2 regions of the Nonomuraea sp. NPDC050227 genome follow, and region 1 is predicted to be linked to the other one. Evidence: riboswitches for the same ligand, from Rfam matches in the RefSeq annotation. Region 1 holds a riboswitch; the other holds the start of a gene.
The links. Region 1 has a riboswitch for cobalamin ahead of ACIBK9_RS35340 (ribonucleoside-diphosphate reductase subunit alpha). Riboswitches for the same ligand answer to the same signal wherever they lie in the genome.
Positions count from the first base shown of each region.

Region 1 (7,429 bases):
GGAGAGAAAACGCATGCGCGTCCTGAGCCTTTCGGGATGCCTTGTGCGGGCGCTCCCTAGGCGATGCGCGTGAGGGAGCCCCGACCTGTCACAACGTTGATCGGTCTCACCCCCTCAGTTCGAATGCGTGGCGAAAACGTACCACACCATCAGATTTCGGCTGCGGTGAAGGAGATCCACACGTCCGGCGGGACGTCCGGGCGGTTCGGGACGGGCCGGCGCTCCTCCGTCCACGCCTCGCCGGCGAACTCGGTCGCGACGCGCCGCCAGAACGCCACGCCCGCCGTGTTGGCGTCCTGGAAGGCGATCCGCCACGGCCCGGGATGCCGGGAGATCACCTCCCGGACGACCCGCAGCCCGATCCCCGACCGGCGCGCCCCGCGGACCACGAAGAAGCTGTTCAGCACCCGGACCGGGCCGGCCGCCGCACGCACGAACGCGAACCCGACCGGCCGGTCGCCGCTGGTGAACAGGTAGGCCGTCCAGTCGTCGTCATCGAGGGCGGTGCGCAGGCGGTCGCCGTGGTAGGTGCCGTCGGGGTCGGGGAGCCCGCCCTGGAAGTCCGCCATGTCGTGGCGGAACATGAGCCAGAGGCGTTCGACGGTGGGGTGATCCGCGGCCTCGACGGGCCGCACGTTTACCGGAGAAATGGTCATACAAGCACTCTCGGCCAGATGCAACATCCGGCCGGAAGGTACAAACTAGCAGAAGACGATCATCGCAGGGGACCCGCGGGCGTCAGCCGTGCAGCAGGTCGAGGATGTGCGGCCAGGCGTCGGCTCCGAGCCCGGCGTCGGCGACCGGGTCGCCCCCGTAGAGGAAGTCCGGCGACTCGGGGGCGGGCCCCTCCCCCGGCAGGCGCGGACGATGACCGGCCTCGGCCCGGCTGACCACCCGCACCGGGCGGCCGGCGGCACGACGCCGCGCGGCCAGCCGCCGGGCGAACGGCAGGGACGGCCACATGGCGTCATCCCCGCCCGCCACCAGCAGCACGTCGGCCGCCGCCGCCTCGATCGGGATCTCCGCGGCCGGCAACAGATCGGCGAACGTGCGCTGGCTGAGCTCGTACAGCTCGCGCAGGGCCAGCGGGCCGTGCTCGGGCTCGGCCTCGGCCCAGTCGTCGTCGTACGGGACGAACGGCAGCGGCCGTCCCTTCCACGTCCAGGACGACCGGTAGGGACGTTTCTCCCCGTCCGGCCCCGGCCCGACGTTGCCCCACACGAGCGAGGTCGGCGACAACGCCACCACCCCGCCGATCCGCCGGTCCCGGACGGCGGTCAGCAGCGCGGCCTCGGCCCCCTTCGACATGCCCAGCACGCAGACCCGCCGGACGCCGGTGGACTCCAGCAGATCGACGGCCGACACGAACGTCTCCAGCGGGATCTCGCAGATGCCCGGCGGCTGCCCCGGCCCGCCGAACCAGCGGATCGACAGCGCGGTCACCCCCTCCGCGGCCAGCAGGCGGGCCCTGTCCCGCTCGATCCGCCCGCTCGACCCCGCCAGCACGAGCACGCCCGTGCGAACGGCCGGGCCCGGTGTGACCAGGACGCCTTCCCACGGGCAGCTCAGTTCGCGCTCGTCCATCACCGTCACCCCTCGGCACTCGGCGGAACGGCATTCTACTGAGACGGCGCACCCACCGAAATGGTGCATCATGGCCGCAACACCCCATGACGAGCGGAGAACACCATGTCCTTCCAGGCTTACCTGGACAACATCGAAGGCAAGACCGGACTGACCCCCCGTGAGTTCATCGCCCTGGCCAGGGAACGCGGCTTCGACGCCCCGTCCACCAAGGCCGGGACGATCATCGACTGGCTCAAACAGGACTACGACCTCGGACGCGGCCACGCCATGGCCCTCGTCCACGTGATCAAGAAGGGTCCGCGGATCGACGCCAAGCACGTCGGCACCACCGGTTCCCACCGCGACGAGTCCGACGTCCTCTGGCTGGACGGCAAGGACAACCGCCCGGAGCCTGCCTGACCCGCGCGGCGGGGGCGAACCCCGCCGCACGACTTTACGTTGTAGATCTGTAAGGGTCAGAAGTCGGCGTCGAAGCTGACCGAGCCGGTCACCCCCACCTGGTACGCCGACACCCGCCGCTCGAAGAAGTTCGACAACTCCTGCACGTCCTGCAGCTCCATGAACGCGAACGGGTTCTTCGCCCCGTACAGCGGCTCGATGCCGAGCTGGGCCAGCCGCCGGTCGGCCACGTGCTCCAGGTACGACCGCATGTCCGCGGTCGACATGCCGGGCACGCCCTGCCCGAGCAGGTCCTCGGCGAACTGCGCCTCGCAGTCGACCGCCTCGGCCAGCATCTCCCTGACCTGGCTCGCCATCTCCGCGTCGAAGAGGTCCGGCTCCTCCTGCCGGACGACGTCCACCACGTCGAAGGCGAAGGCCATGTGCATGGACTCGTCGCGGAAGACCCAGTTGGTGCCCGAGGCCAGCCCGTTCAGCAGGCCGCGCGAGCGCAGGAAGTAGACGTAGGCGAACGCGCCGTAGAAGAACAGGCCCTCGATGCAGGCGGCGAAGCAGATCAGGTTGAGCAGGAACGCCCGCCGGTCCTCGCGGGTCTCCAGCCGCTGGAGGCTGCCGATGGAGTCGATCCAGCGGAAGCAGAACTCGGCCTTGCGCCGGATGGAGGGGATGTTCTCCACCGCCGCGAACGCCGCGAACCGCTCCTCCTCGTCCGGCACGTACGTGTCCAGCAGGTTCAGGTAGAACTGGACGTGCACCGCCTCCTCGAACAGCTGCCTGCTCAGGTACAGGCGCGCCTCGGGGGCGTTGACGTGCTGGTAGAGGTTGAGCACCAGGTTGTTGGCCACGATCGTGTCGCCGGTGGCGAAGAAGGCGACCAGGCGGCTGACCAGGTGGCGCTCGGCCGCCGACAGCTTGGGCAGGTCGCTCAGGTCGGAGTGCAGGTCCACCTCCTCGACCGTCCAGGTGTTCTTGATCGCGTCGCGGTAGCGGTCGAAGAACAGGGGGTAGCGCATGGGCCGCAGGGTCAGGCTCATGCCCGGGTCGAGCAACATCGGATTCTCCTCGGGGGTCACTGGCAGGCCTCGCACGACTCGGGGTTCTCCAGGGAGCACACCAGGGCCTCCTCGGACTTGTTCGCGAGGGGCGCGGGGTGCGCGAGGGGCACGGTGGCCTGCTGGATACGGGTGGCCGGGCGCGAGCGCAGGTAGTAGGTGGTCTTCAGGCCGGACTTCCAGGCGTACAGGTACATCGAGGAGAGCTTGTCGATCGTCGGCGCGCTCATGAACAGGTTGAGCGACTGGCTCTGGTCGATGAACGGCGAGCGCGCGGCGGCCATGTCGATCAGCGCCCGCTGCGGCAGCTCCCAGGCGGTGCGGAACAGCCGGCGCACGTCCTCCGGCAGCTCGGCGATGCCCTGCACCGAGCCCTCGGCCTGCTTGATGGCCGCCCGGACGCGGTCGTTCCACAGGCCGCGCGACTTCAGCTCGGCCACCAGCGCGTTGTTGATCTGCAGGAACTCCCCGCTCAGCGTCTCGCGCTTGAACAGGTTGGACACCTGCGGCTCGATGCACTCGTAGCAGCCGACGATCGAGGCGATGGTGGCGGTCGGCGCGATCGCGATCAGCAGCGAGTTGCGAAGGCCGTGGGCGGCGATGCGCTCGCGCACCGCGTCCCAGCGCCCGGCCTGGGTGCCGCTCTGACCCCACAGGTCGTGCTGGAGCCGGCCGCGGGCCGCCCACGTCTGGTCGTAGGCGGGGTGGGCGCCGAAGCGCTCGGCCAGGCCGGCGGAGGTCTCCAGCGCCGACAGGTAGATCTCCTCGGCGATCCGGGTGGACAGCTCCTTGGCCTCGGCCGAGTCGAACGGCAGGCGCAGGGCGAAGAAGACGTCCTGCAGGCCCATCACGCCGAGGCCGACCGGGCGCCAGCGCGGGTTGCTGGCCGCGGCCTGCTCGCTCGGGTAGTAGTTGATGTCGATCACCCGGTCGAGGAAGGTGACCGCGGTGCGGACGGTGGCGCGCAGCCGCTCCCAGTCGATGCCGCCGTCGATGTCGCCGCCGGGGCCCGTGCCCGCCAGGTGGGCGGCGAGGTTGACCGAGCCCAGGTTGCAGACCGCGGTCTCGGCGTCGCTGGACACCTCGACGATCTCGGTGCACAGGTTGGACAGGTGCACGACGTTGCCGGGCTCGGCCGCCTGGTTGCACAGGCGGTTGGCGGCGTCCTTGAAGGTCATCCAGCCGTTGCCGGTCTGGGCCAGGGTGCGCATCATCTTGGCGTACAGGTCGCGGGCCTTGACCTGCCGGACGTACCGGCCGTCGCGCTCGGCGGCGCGGTAGGCCTCCTCGAACGCCTCGCCCCACAGGTCGGGCAGCTCGGGGACCTCGTCGGGGTCGAACAGCGACCAGGTGCCGTCGGCCTCGACCCGGCGCATGAACTCGTCGGGGATCCAGTTGGCCAGGTTGAGGTTGTGGGTGCGGCGGGCGTCCTCGCCGGTGTTGTCGCGCAGTTCCAGGAACTCCTCGACGTCCGGGTGCCAGGGCTCCAGGTAGACGCAGGCCGCGCCCTTGCGCCGGCCGCCCTGGTTGACGGCGGCCACGGACGCGTCGAGCGTGCGCAGCCACGGGACGATGCCGTTGGAGTGCCCGTTCGTGCCGCGGATCAGCGCGCCCCGGGAGCGCACCCGCGACCAGGAGATGCCGATCCCGCCGGCGAACTTCGACAGCTGCGCCACCTGGGCGTAACGGTCGTAGATGGAGCCGATCTCGTCACGGGGCGAGTCGACCAGGTAGCAGGAGGACATCTGGGTGTGCCGGGTGCCGGAGTTGAACAGCGTCGGCGAGCTGGGCAGATAGGCCAGCGACGACATGAGCCGGTAGAAGCCGACCGCCTCGGCGGGCGTCTCGGCCAGCCCGCAGGCCACGCGCAGCAGCCAGTACTGCGGCGTCTCCACCACCAGCCGGGTGGACGGGTGGCGCAGCAGGTAACGGTCATAGACCGTGCGCAGCCCGAAGTACTCGAACCGCAGGTCGGCGGTGACGTCGATGGCGTCGTCGAGCTTGCGGGCGTTGGCGTTGACGAACTCGGCGGTCTCGTCGCCGATGAGCCCCTCGGCGTGGCCCAGCCGGATCGCCTGGCTGAAGGAGGCCACGCCCTGCCCGCGGACCTCCTTGTCGATGTAGCCCGACAGCAGCCGCGCGGCCAGGCGCGAGTACTGCGGCTCCTCGCCGATCATCTCGGCGGCCGTCTGGATGGACAGCCGGTCCAGCTCGGCGGTGGTGGCCCCGTCGTAGAGGCCGCTGATCGTCTTGGTGGCCACCCGCATCGGGTCGATGTCCGTCAGATCGGTCGCCCAGTGCTCCACCGCACGTACGATCTTGTTGACGTCGACCGGCTCCGCGGTGCCGTTGCGCTTGCGCACCTGCATCTGGACGCGCCGCGGCGCGGACCTGTCGGCGTCCGCCCGCGCCGTCCCGGCCAGGTCCGTCATCGGGTCCCCTGTGACCGTCACTGCGCTCTCCCCTCGTGAACTCGGTCAGTGGCCGAGAACGCGCGCAGGAGGCGGACGGCGAGGCGCCACAGCCCTCTCGCCGGTGCCGTCCACCGTCCCGCGCGGCCTCGGACCAGCCGCGCGCGCATGATCGCGCGCGGCGCGCCGGCAGGTCTTCGGACTCATGGGCATGCTGTCGCTGCCTACTGGCCGTCGCTTCCCGGGCCTTCGGCCCAGTGCGTCTGACGGCGGTCGTTCCCACTCACCGCTGCGGGGCAGTCCCGGATTCCCACCGGGTTCCCTCTTGCCTCGGCCGCCCTGGCGGGGCGACCGAACCGGCTGCGGGAGACACCATATATAGGGCGGATCAAAAAGTCACACCCAACATCTCGTGTTGCGAAGAACCCACGCTCCGATCCGGCCGTCCGCCACGGGGCCGCGCCCGCCGGCCTGGCGGCCCGATTGTGATCGACGCCACAGGCCCGCGACGCCCCGTTTTCGCTACCTTAGGTATCGATACTTCAAGTAGCGAAAACCTGAGGAGACGAGCATGAGCGAAACCACCGGCCTGCGTCCGGTCACGCCGGACTGGGACACCGTCACCCCCGCCGAACTGGCCGCCTACGTCGAGGCGGAGAACCGGCTGCGCGCCTCCGTCGAGGCACAGGCGATCACCGGCCGGCCGGATCCCGGCGCCGCCATCGACTGGCGGACGGTGGCGCTGCCCGGCCGCGACATCCGCGTCCGGGTCCACCGGCCCCGAGCGGCCGAGCCGGGGGACGTCCTGCCGCTCGTGTTGCACGTGCACGGAGGCGGCTTCGTCGGCACGGCGCCGCAGAGCGACTGGGTCAACAGCCACCTCGCCGCCCACCTGCCCGCCGTCGTCGTCTCGGTGGACCACCGCCTGCTCGACCGGCACACGCCGCTGGCCGCCGCCGCCGACGACGGCTGGGACGTGCTCCGGCACGTGCTGGAGCACGCCGCGCAGTGGGGCGTCGACCCGGCGCGGGCCGTCCTGTTCGGCGAGAGCTGCGGCGGCCTGATCTGCGCCCTGGCGGCGATCAGGGCCCGCGACGCCGGTCTGCCCCTGAAGGCCCAGGTGCTGGTCAACCCCGCCGTGGAGGTGGCCGGGACGATGTTCGACCACCCGTCGACGGCCCAGTACGCCGACACCCCGACGCTCAGCGTGCCGGTGCTGCGGCTGTTCCACCGGCTCGCCGTGCCCGAGGGGACGGACGCCCGCGCGCTCTCCCCGCTGCACGCCGGCGACCTGGGCGGGTTGGCCCCGGCGCTCGTGGCGGTGCCGACCCACGACCCGATCGCCGACCACGGCCGCCGCTACGCCGAGGCGCTGCGGGCCGCCGGCACCCCCGCCCGCCTGGCCGAGTACCCCGGGGCCGGGCACGCCTTCCTCAGCATGCCGGTGCTGGCCCCCCAGGCCGAGGACGCGCGGGCGGACATCCTGGGCTTCCTCCGCGACGCCCTCACCGCGTAACCCGCGACCGGAGCGGGCAGGCGAGGACGGGCCGGCCTCTCGCGCGCGGCGCCGGGTTCTGCTTCATGATCCGGCTGGAGATCCTGGACCCGGACGACCTCGCGCTGTGCGAGCGGTTCGTCCGCCTGCACCGCAGCCCGGCGCTGGACGACGACATGGGCCCGGCTTCCCCGCCGCCGTCATCACCGGGAACGCGCTCGCCCTCGACTGCCGGGCCACCGAGCTGAGCCGCCGCCGGCGCGGTCAGCGCCCGGCGTCCCGGGCGACGATGCCGTGCGCCAGCCGGGCCAGGGCGGCGGTGATCTGCTCGGGGGTGAGCCCGCGCCTGCGCTGCTCGGCGTAGACGTCGGGGCCCAGCGGGGCGAGGAGGATGTCGGCCAGCGCCTCGGTCTCCGGGACGCCCGCCTCGCCCAGCAGCACCCGTACGTGCGCCCGCCAGAACCCGTAGGCGCCGGTGGCGTAGC
Region 1 covers NZ_JBITJF010000010.1:381,088-388,516, forward strand. The annotation lists gene ACIBK9_RS35315 (AAA family ATPase) at 1-60, shown strand, start outside; gene ACIBK9_RS35320 (GNAT family N-acetyltransferase) at 150-656, opposite strand; gene ACIBK9_RS35325 (acyl-CoA thioester hydrolase/BAAT C-terminal domain-containing protein) at 739-1,584, opposite strand; gene ACIBK9_RS35330 (DUF4287 domain-containing protein) at 1,690-1,986, shown strand; gene ACIBK9_RS35335 (ribonucleotide-diphosphate reductase subunit beta) at 2,043-3,038, opposite strand; gene ACIBK9_RS35340 (ribonucleoside-diphosphate reductase subunit alpha) at 3,056-5,491, opposite strand; cobalamin riboswitch at 5,620-5,825, opposite strand; gene ACIBK9_RS35345 (alpha/beta hydrolase) at 6,021-6,965, shown strand; gene ACIBK9_RS35350 (hypothetical protein) at 7,031-7,192, shown strand; gene ACIBK9_RS35355 (TetR/AcrR family transcriptional regulator) at 7,209-7,429, opposite strand, start outside.

Region 2 (7,429 bases), on a different contig from region 1:
CCCGCGATCGCGGTCGGCCGGCGGGGCGACATCCTGGCCTGGAACCGTCCGGCGCACGCGCTGCTCGCCCCCCACTGGCCCTTCGGGGGGGCGGAGAAGCCGAACTTCGTCCGCCTCGACTTCCTGGAGCTGGACTTCTCCCGCGGGCTGTACGCCGACTGGGCGCAGAAGGCCCGCGACGACATCGCCTACCTGGAGGGCTCCCTGAGCCGCTTCCCCACCGACGAAGGGCTGAAGGCGCTGGTCGACGAGCTGCTGGCGCTCAGCCCTGAGTTCCGTGCGATGTGGACCGAGCACCCGGTGAGCAACTGCGCCTCCATCTCGCGCGACTATCGCCATCCAGAAGTGGGCGTCATGACCCTCACCGCCGAGCTCCTGCGCACGCCCGACGACGAGGGGCAGGGCGTGACGGTCTTCCAGGCCGAGGCGGGTTCGCCGTCGGAGGAACGGCTGCGGCGGCTGGCCGAGCTGGCCGCCGCCGTCTCACCGTAGGGCCTCAGGGGCGGGTCACGCGGCCAGGGCCGGGCGGCGCAGGAGGGCGCCGCCGACGAGGGCGCCGGCCAGCGCCACCGCGCCGGCCACCAGGAAGGCGGCGTGCAGGCCGCCGAGGGTGGCCGACGCCTCGGTGCCGGCGGAGGCGAGCGCGTCCGTACGGACGGCGGCGATCGCGGTGAGCCCCGCCACGCCGACGGCGCCGACGAAGGTGGGCATCTGGGCGAGGCTGCCCGCCACGCCCTGGTCGGCCTCACCCAGCCCGGACGTGATGGTCGTGACGGCGGCCACCACCGTCAGGACGTGCCCGAACCCCATCGTGGCCGACGTCGCCAGCAGCAGGACCAGGCCGCCCTGGGCCGGCAGGAACACCATGGCTGCGGTGCCGGCGGCCTGCACGGTCAGGCCGGTGACGATGGTCGCCGCCGTCCCTCGCGTGCTGATCATCCTGGCTGCGAAGCTGCCCGCGACCAGGGCCGCGACGCCCTCCCCGAGGAAGCCGAGCCCGGTCTGCAGCGGCGTGTAGCCCAGGACGTCCTGCATGTGGATGCTGAGCAGCAGGGTCGCGCCGCCGCACATCCCGAAGGTGACCAGCCCGACCGTCATGCCCCACTTGACCGTCCTGCGGCGCAGCAGCCGCAGCGGGACGAGCGGGGCCGCGTGCCGCGCCTCGACGGCCAGGAACGCGCCCAGCAGCAGGGCCGCCGCCGTCAAGGTCGCCAGCGTCGGCAGACTGCCCCAGCCCGCGGCCCCGCCGGTCGAGATGCCGTAGACCAGGGCGAACAGGCCGCCGCTCGCCAGCAGCGCGCCGGGCACGTCGAGCCTGGCCCGGCCGCGTACGGCCGTCTCCCGCACGACCGTCACCGCGCCCGTCATGACCAGGACGCCGATGGCGAACAGGATGAGCATCGTCCAGCGCCAGTTCAGGCCGCTGGTGATGAGCCCGCCGCCGATCGTCCCGACGACGAAGCCCAGCGACAGCAGGGCGCCGTTGACGCCCAGCGCCCTGGTGCGCTGCGGCCCTTCGGGGAACGTGCCGGTCATCAGCGCCAGCGCGGTCGGGCCGATCATGGCCGCGGCCACGCCCTGTCCCGCGCGGGCCGCCACCAGCAGCCCCGGGGTCGGCGCCAGCCCGGCCAGCAACGAGAACACCGAGAACGCCGCCACGCCGATGACGAACAACCGGCGCCTGCCCACCATGTCGGACGCGCGTCCGAACAAGGGCATCAACGCGGCCGTCGGCAGCAGGCAGGCGGTGGCCACCCACTGCAGCGCCGAGGCGGAGGAGAAGCCGAGGTCCCTGCCGATCTCCGGCAGCGCCACCGTGATGATCGAGTAGTCCAGCCCGGTCATCAACGTCGCGCCGCACAACGTGATGAGGACGAGCCAGCCGCGCAGCCCCCATCGCGGGGTCGTGTCAGCGGCGGTCAGGTCGTGTGTGTCCGTCGTCATGCGGCCAGAGTGCGACCGGCCGCGAAGATCAACCAGAGCCCTGCTGAGGGTACATCTGTCAGGTGCAGGACGGGCGGACGCGGGGGGCGATCCGTCGCGTCCGGCAACCCGCTAAGGACGCTGCAGAATCACCGAGTCGGAGAGCTGGGTGAGCAACTCCAGTTGATCGAAATAGAGGCGCAAACTCGTGATGAGTCCGTCTTCCACTGTGCAGACATAACAGCATCGCAAACGGACAGGGCGGCCCGTCGCGTGCAGCACCTGACCGTCGGGCATGGTGTACGGCCCCCGGTGAGTTCCGACCATGAGAAGCTCGTCGACGGTTGTGGCCTCGGCCTCGGAGGACTCCGTGATCACGGCCCGGACGTCGGGGAACGCCGTCCAGAACTCCTCCAGATAGGAGGCCAGCTCGCTGTGTCCCTGAGATACGCCTTCGGGGCTGATGGACACCCCGGCCGGGCTGAAAGTGCCGAGCAGTGCCGTCATGTCGTGGGCGTTGAACGCGTCCGTATAGCGGTCGCGCACCTCGCGGGCAACATTCATGGCACCGGATCCTCCTATATTCGCTCGATGCCCAGCGTGGCTGTCGATATGCGGTCGAATGGCCAACGCAGGCTAGATCCGCAGACTCGACGAGGTGAAATTCTGGGCCTTTCGCAAAGGCGCGCCGGGGAGCGGCAGGTGGCCCAAGGGCACCGGTCGCATGTTGACGCGAACGTGAGGAAAGGATACGTTCCGGTAGATTTCACGGTTGTCCAAGGGAAATCCGGTGAGATGCCGGTGCGGACGCGCCACTGTATCCGGGACGTAGATCCCGGGAGCCAGGTCGCTTGGCAGCCGTGACCTCGTGATATGGGACGCGTGACCCCTGAGGAGGCTTGACATGACCGGGTTGTCCACCCCGTCGACGATTCCCTTTCCCCGCCTGCGCCCTTGGCTGCTGCTGGCCGTGCCCGTGCTGCTGCTGGTCGCCTACCTGGTTCTGATGGACAACGGCGCCATCTCCCAGACCGGCACCTTCCTGCACGAGCTGATGCACGACGGGCGTCACCTGCTCGGCGTGCCCTGCCACTGAGGGCCCGTCATGGTACGCACCTTCCTGGCCAGAGGTCTGCTCGTCGGACTCCTGGCCGGACTGATCGCGGGCGCCTTCGCCTTCGCCTTCGGTGAACCTCGCGTGGACCACGCGATCGCCCTGGAGGAGGCCGCCGCCCAGGCCGAGGCGCCCGATCCGGACGCCGGGACGGCCGGGCACGGCCACGCCGAAGCGGCCGAGCACAGCCACGGCGAGGACGCCGTGGTCGGCAGGCCCGTGCAGAAGGCGGGGCTGTTCCTGGCCACCGGGCTCTACGGGCTGGCCGTGGGCGGGGTGTTCGCCCTGGTGTTCGCCGGACTGCGCGGGCGGGTCGGCCCGCGTTCCGACGGGCGGCTGGCGATGGCCGCGGCCGGTACGGCGTTCGCCGCGATCATCCTCGTGCCCTTCGTGAAGTATCCGGCCAACCCGCCTGCGGTGGGCGATCCGGACACCATCGACAGCCGCACGCTGCTCTACGTGGTGATGATCCTCGTCGGGCTGGCGGCGACGGCGATCGCGGTGGCGACGGCCCGCCGCGTCGACGGCGGCCCGTGGGCTCGCTGGACGGCGGCGGCGGTCGCGTTCCTGGTGCCCGTCGTCGCCGCGTGGTGGTTGCTGCCGCCGGTCGATGAGGTGCCCGAGGGGTTCCCCGCCACGCTGCTGTGGGAGTTCCGGCTCGCCTCGCTCGGCACGCAGCTCGTCTTCTGGGCGGCGTTCGGCGTGCTGTTCGGCTGGGCGAGCGACCGGGCGGAGCGGCGTACCGCGGCTCACCCGCTGGTCGCGGCGCCGAGCTGAGCAAGGTGCTGTTCGTCCGGCATGCCACGACACCGGGGATGCGGGCCGGGTGCTTTCCCGCCGACGAGGACGCCGACGCGGCGAGCCTGACCAGGGCCGCCGCGTCGGGGCCCGTCGAGGCGGCGGCGGCATGGGCCGCTCCCTGCAGGGCCGCGCGGCAGACGGCCGCCGCCATGGGGCTGGCGGCCCGCGAGACTCCCGCCCTGGCGGAGGCGGACTGCGGCCGGTGGCGCGGCCTGCCGTACGGACGGGTCGCGCTGGCGGAGCCGGACGCGCTGGCGAGCTGGCTGGCCGACCCGCACGCCGCCCCGCACGGCGGTGAGTCACTGAGCGCGCTCGCCGCCAGGGTGGCGGGCTGGCTCGACTCGGCACGGGACGGGCCGCCGGCCGTCGTGGTCTGCGACGCCGGCGTCATCAGAGCGGCGCTCGGCCATGTCCTGGGGCTGGATCCGCTGCGCGCGGCCCGTTTCGACCTGGCCCCTCTGTCCACCACCGAGCTGACCGTCGCGCGGGACGGCTGGCGGGTGGTCCACGTCAACCGGAAGGCTGAGTCTTGATCGTCACCTATCCGTTCAGCGCCGTCGTCGGGCTCGGCGACCTGAAGCTGGCGCTGGTGCTGAACGCGGTGTCGCCCCGGGTGGGCGGGGTGCTCGTCCGCGGCGAGAAGGGAACGGCGAAATCCACGATCGTGCGGGCGCTGGCGGCCCAGTTGCCGACGGTGTCCGTGGTGCCCGGCTGCCGGTTCGCCTGCGACCCCGCCGTACCCGACCCTGAGTGCCCGGACGGGCCGCACGAGCCCGGCGCCGGGCGGGTGGAACGGCCGGCCGCCCTGGTGGAGCTGCCGGTCGGCGCGTCGGAGGACCGGCTGGCCGGCTCGCTCGACGTCGAGCGGGCGCTGACGGAGGGGGTGAAGGCGTTCGAGCCGGGGCTGCTGGCCGCCGCCCACCGCGGCGTCCTGTACGTGGACGAGGTGAACCTCCTGCACGACCACCTCGTGGACCTGCTGCTCGACGCGGCCGCGCTGGGCACGTGCTACGTCGAGCGGGAGTCGGTGTCGGTGCGCCATGCCGCCCGCTTCCTGCTGGTGGGCACCATGAACCCGGAGGAGGGCGAGCTGCGTCCGCAGCTTCTGGACCGGTTCGGGCTGACGGTCGAGGTCAGGGCGTCCCGCGACCCGGAGGAGCGCGCCGAGGTGGTGCGGCGGCGGCTGGCCTTCGAGGCGGACGCGGCGGCGTTCGCCGATCATTGGACGGCGGAGGAATCGGCGTTGTCGGCCCGCATCGCCGCCGCGCGGTCCCGGGTTCCCGGCGTGCGGTTGCCGGACGCCCGGCTGCGGCAGATCGCGACGGTGTGCGCCGCCTTCGAGGTCGACGGCCTGCGTGCCGACCTGGTGACGGCGAACGCGGCCATCGCCCACGCCGCCTGGCAGGGCCGCGACACGGTGACGACCGAGGACGTGCGGGCCGCGGCCCGGCTGTCGCTGCCGCATCGCAGGCGGCGCGATCCGTTCGACGCTCCGGGCCTGGACGAGGCGCTGCTCGACGAGCTGCTGGAACGCACGTCGGGCGACGACGCCCCGGACGGCGGCCCCGACGGCTCCGGGCCCGGCGGCGGCCGCGACGGCGGTCCCGACGGCTCCGGGCCCGGCGGACCTGGCGGCACGCCGCCACCGGGCGACGGCACCGGGCCCGAAACGCGGAACCACCCGACCGGCGCCGAGCCCTCGGCGGACGGCCGGACGGCCGCCGCTGACCCGCCGCCGTCCGCGGCCGCCGGTGCGGACGCGCCGCCGATGGCCGGAGAGCCCGCTCCGGACGCGGCGACCGCCACGGGGGCCGCGGCCTCCCGAGCGGCGGCGCCCCAGACGGCCTCCCAGACAGCCGCGCAGGTGGCGGGCGTGGCCGCGCCGTACCGGGTGCCGCTGCTGGAGGTGCCGGGGGTCGGCGAGGGAGCGGTGGGCCGGCGGTCGCGGTCCCGGACCCGGCGCGGCCGGAGCGCCGGCGCGCGCCGCCCGCTCGGCCCCGTACGCGACCTCCATGTGCCGGCGACGCTGCTGGCAGCGGCGCCTCACCAGCGGGAACGCGGCCACCAGGGCCCTGGGCTGGCGCTGCGCGGCGACGACCTGCGCGAGGTGGTGCGCGAGGGCAGGGAGGGCAACCTCGTGCTCTTCGTGGTGGACGCGAGCGGCTCGATGGCGGCGCGCAAGCGGATGACCGCGGTCAAGACGGCCGTGCTCAGCCTGCTGCTCGACGCCTACCAGCGGCGGGACAAGATAGGACTGATCACCTTCCGGGGCGCCGGCGCGGAGGTGGCGCTGCCGCCCACCTCGTCGGTGGAGGCGGGCGCGGCCCGGCTGCGCTCCCTGCCCACCGGAGGGCGCACGCCGCTGGCGGCGGGGCTGGTGCGCGCGGCGGAGGTGCTGCGCGTGGAACGGCTGCGCGACCCCGCCAGGCGTCCGCTGCTGGTGCTGGTCACCGACGGACGGGCCACGGCCGGCGGCGACGTGGACCGGGCCGCCGCGCTGCTGGCCGGCACCGCGTCGGTGGTCGTGGACTGCGAGAGCGGGCCGGTCAGGCTCGGCCTGGCCGTCCGGCTGGCCTCGCGGCTGCGCGCGCGGCTCGTGCCTCTCGACTCTCTGGCCGATCTCGGTTCGGTCGTCCGTGACCACAGGAAGGCGGTCTGAACATGCCTCAGGGAAAACCGGCTGTCGTGCCCGACGACGGCCTGACCACGCGCCAGCGGCGGACCCGTCCGCTGCTGATGGTGCACACCGGACCGGGCAAGGGCAAGTCCACGGCCGCCTTCGGGATGGCGTTGCGGGCCTGGAACCAGGGCTGGCCGGTCGGGGTGTTCCAGTTCGTGAAGTCGGCCAAGTGGCGCATCGGCGAGGAACGGGCGCTCAAGGTGCTCGGCGAGACGGGCGAGGGCGGCCCGGTGGCCTGGCACAAGATGGGCGAGGGCTGGTCGTGGATCCAGCGGCCCGGCAGCGAGGACGACCACGCGGCCGACGCCCGTGAGGGCTGGGAGCAGATCAAGCGCGACCTGGCGGCGCAGACGTACCGGTTCTACGTGCTGGACGAGTTCACGTACCCGCTGAAGTGGGGGTGGCTGGACCTGGACGACGTGCTGAAGGCGTTGACGGACCGGCCGGGCAGCCAGCACGTCGTGATCACCGGCAGGGACGCGCCCGCACGGCTGATCGAGGTCGCCGACCTGGTGACGGAGATGGGCAAGGTACGCCACCCCATGGACGCCGGGCAGAAGGGGCAGAAGGGCATCGAGTGGTAGTTCCCCGGCTGGTGATCGCCGCGCCGTCGTCGGGCAGCGGCAAGACGACGGTGGCCACCGGGCTCATGGCGGCGTTGCGGGCGCGCGGGCTGCGGGTCTCGCCGCACAAGGTGGGGCCCGACTACATCGACCCGGGCTATCACGCGCTGGCCGCCGGCCGTCCCGGCCGCAATCTGGATCCGTGGCTCGTCGGGGAGGAGCTCGTCGCCCCGCTGTTCCTGCACGGCGCCGCCGGGTGCGACGTGGCGGTGGTCGAGGGCGTGATGGGCCTGTTCGACGGCAGGGGGGACACCGGCTTCGCCTCGACCGCGCACGTCGCGACGCTGC
Region 2 covers NZ_JBITJF010000003.1:296,890-304,318, forward strand. The annotation lists gene ACIBK9_RS13785 (helix-turn-helix transcriptional regulator) at 1-492, shown strand, start outside; gene ACIBK9_RS13790 (MFS transporter) at 508-1,944, opposite strand; gene ACIBK9_RS13795 (nuclear transport factor 2 family protein) at 2,056-2,487, opposite strand; cobalamin riboswitch at 2,664-2,793, shown strand; gene ACIBK9_RS13800 (CbtB domain-containing protein) at 2,828-3,019, shown strand; gene ACIBK9_RS13805 (CbtA family protein) at 3,029-3,814, shown strand; gene ACIBK9_RS13810 (histidine phosphatase family protein) at 3,820-4,371, shown strand; gene ACIBK9_RS13815 (VWA domain-containing protein) at 4,368-6,497, shown strand; gene cobO (cob(I)yrinic acid a,c-diamide adenosyltransferase) at 6,500-7,102, shown strand; gene ACIBK9_RS13825 (cobyrinate a,c-diamide synthase) at 7,111-7,429, shown strand, end outside.
Region 2: linked by a shared signal. The riboswitch ahead of ACIBK9_RS13800 (CbtB domain-containing protein) and the one ahead of ACIBK9_RS35340 (ribonucleoside-diphosphate reductase subunit alpha) in region 1 are both predicted to bind cobalamin.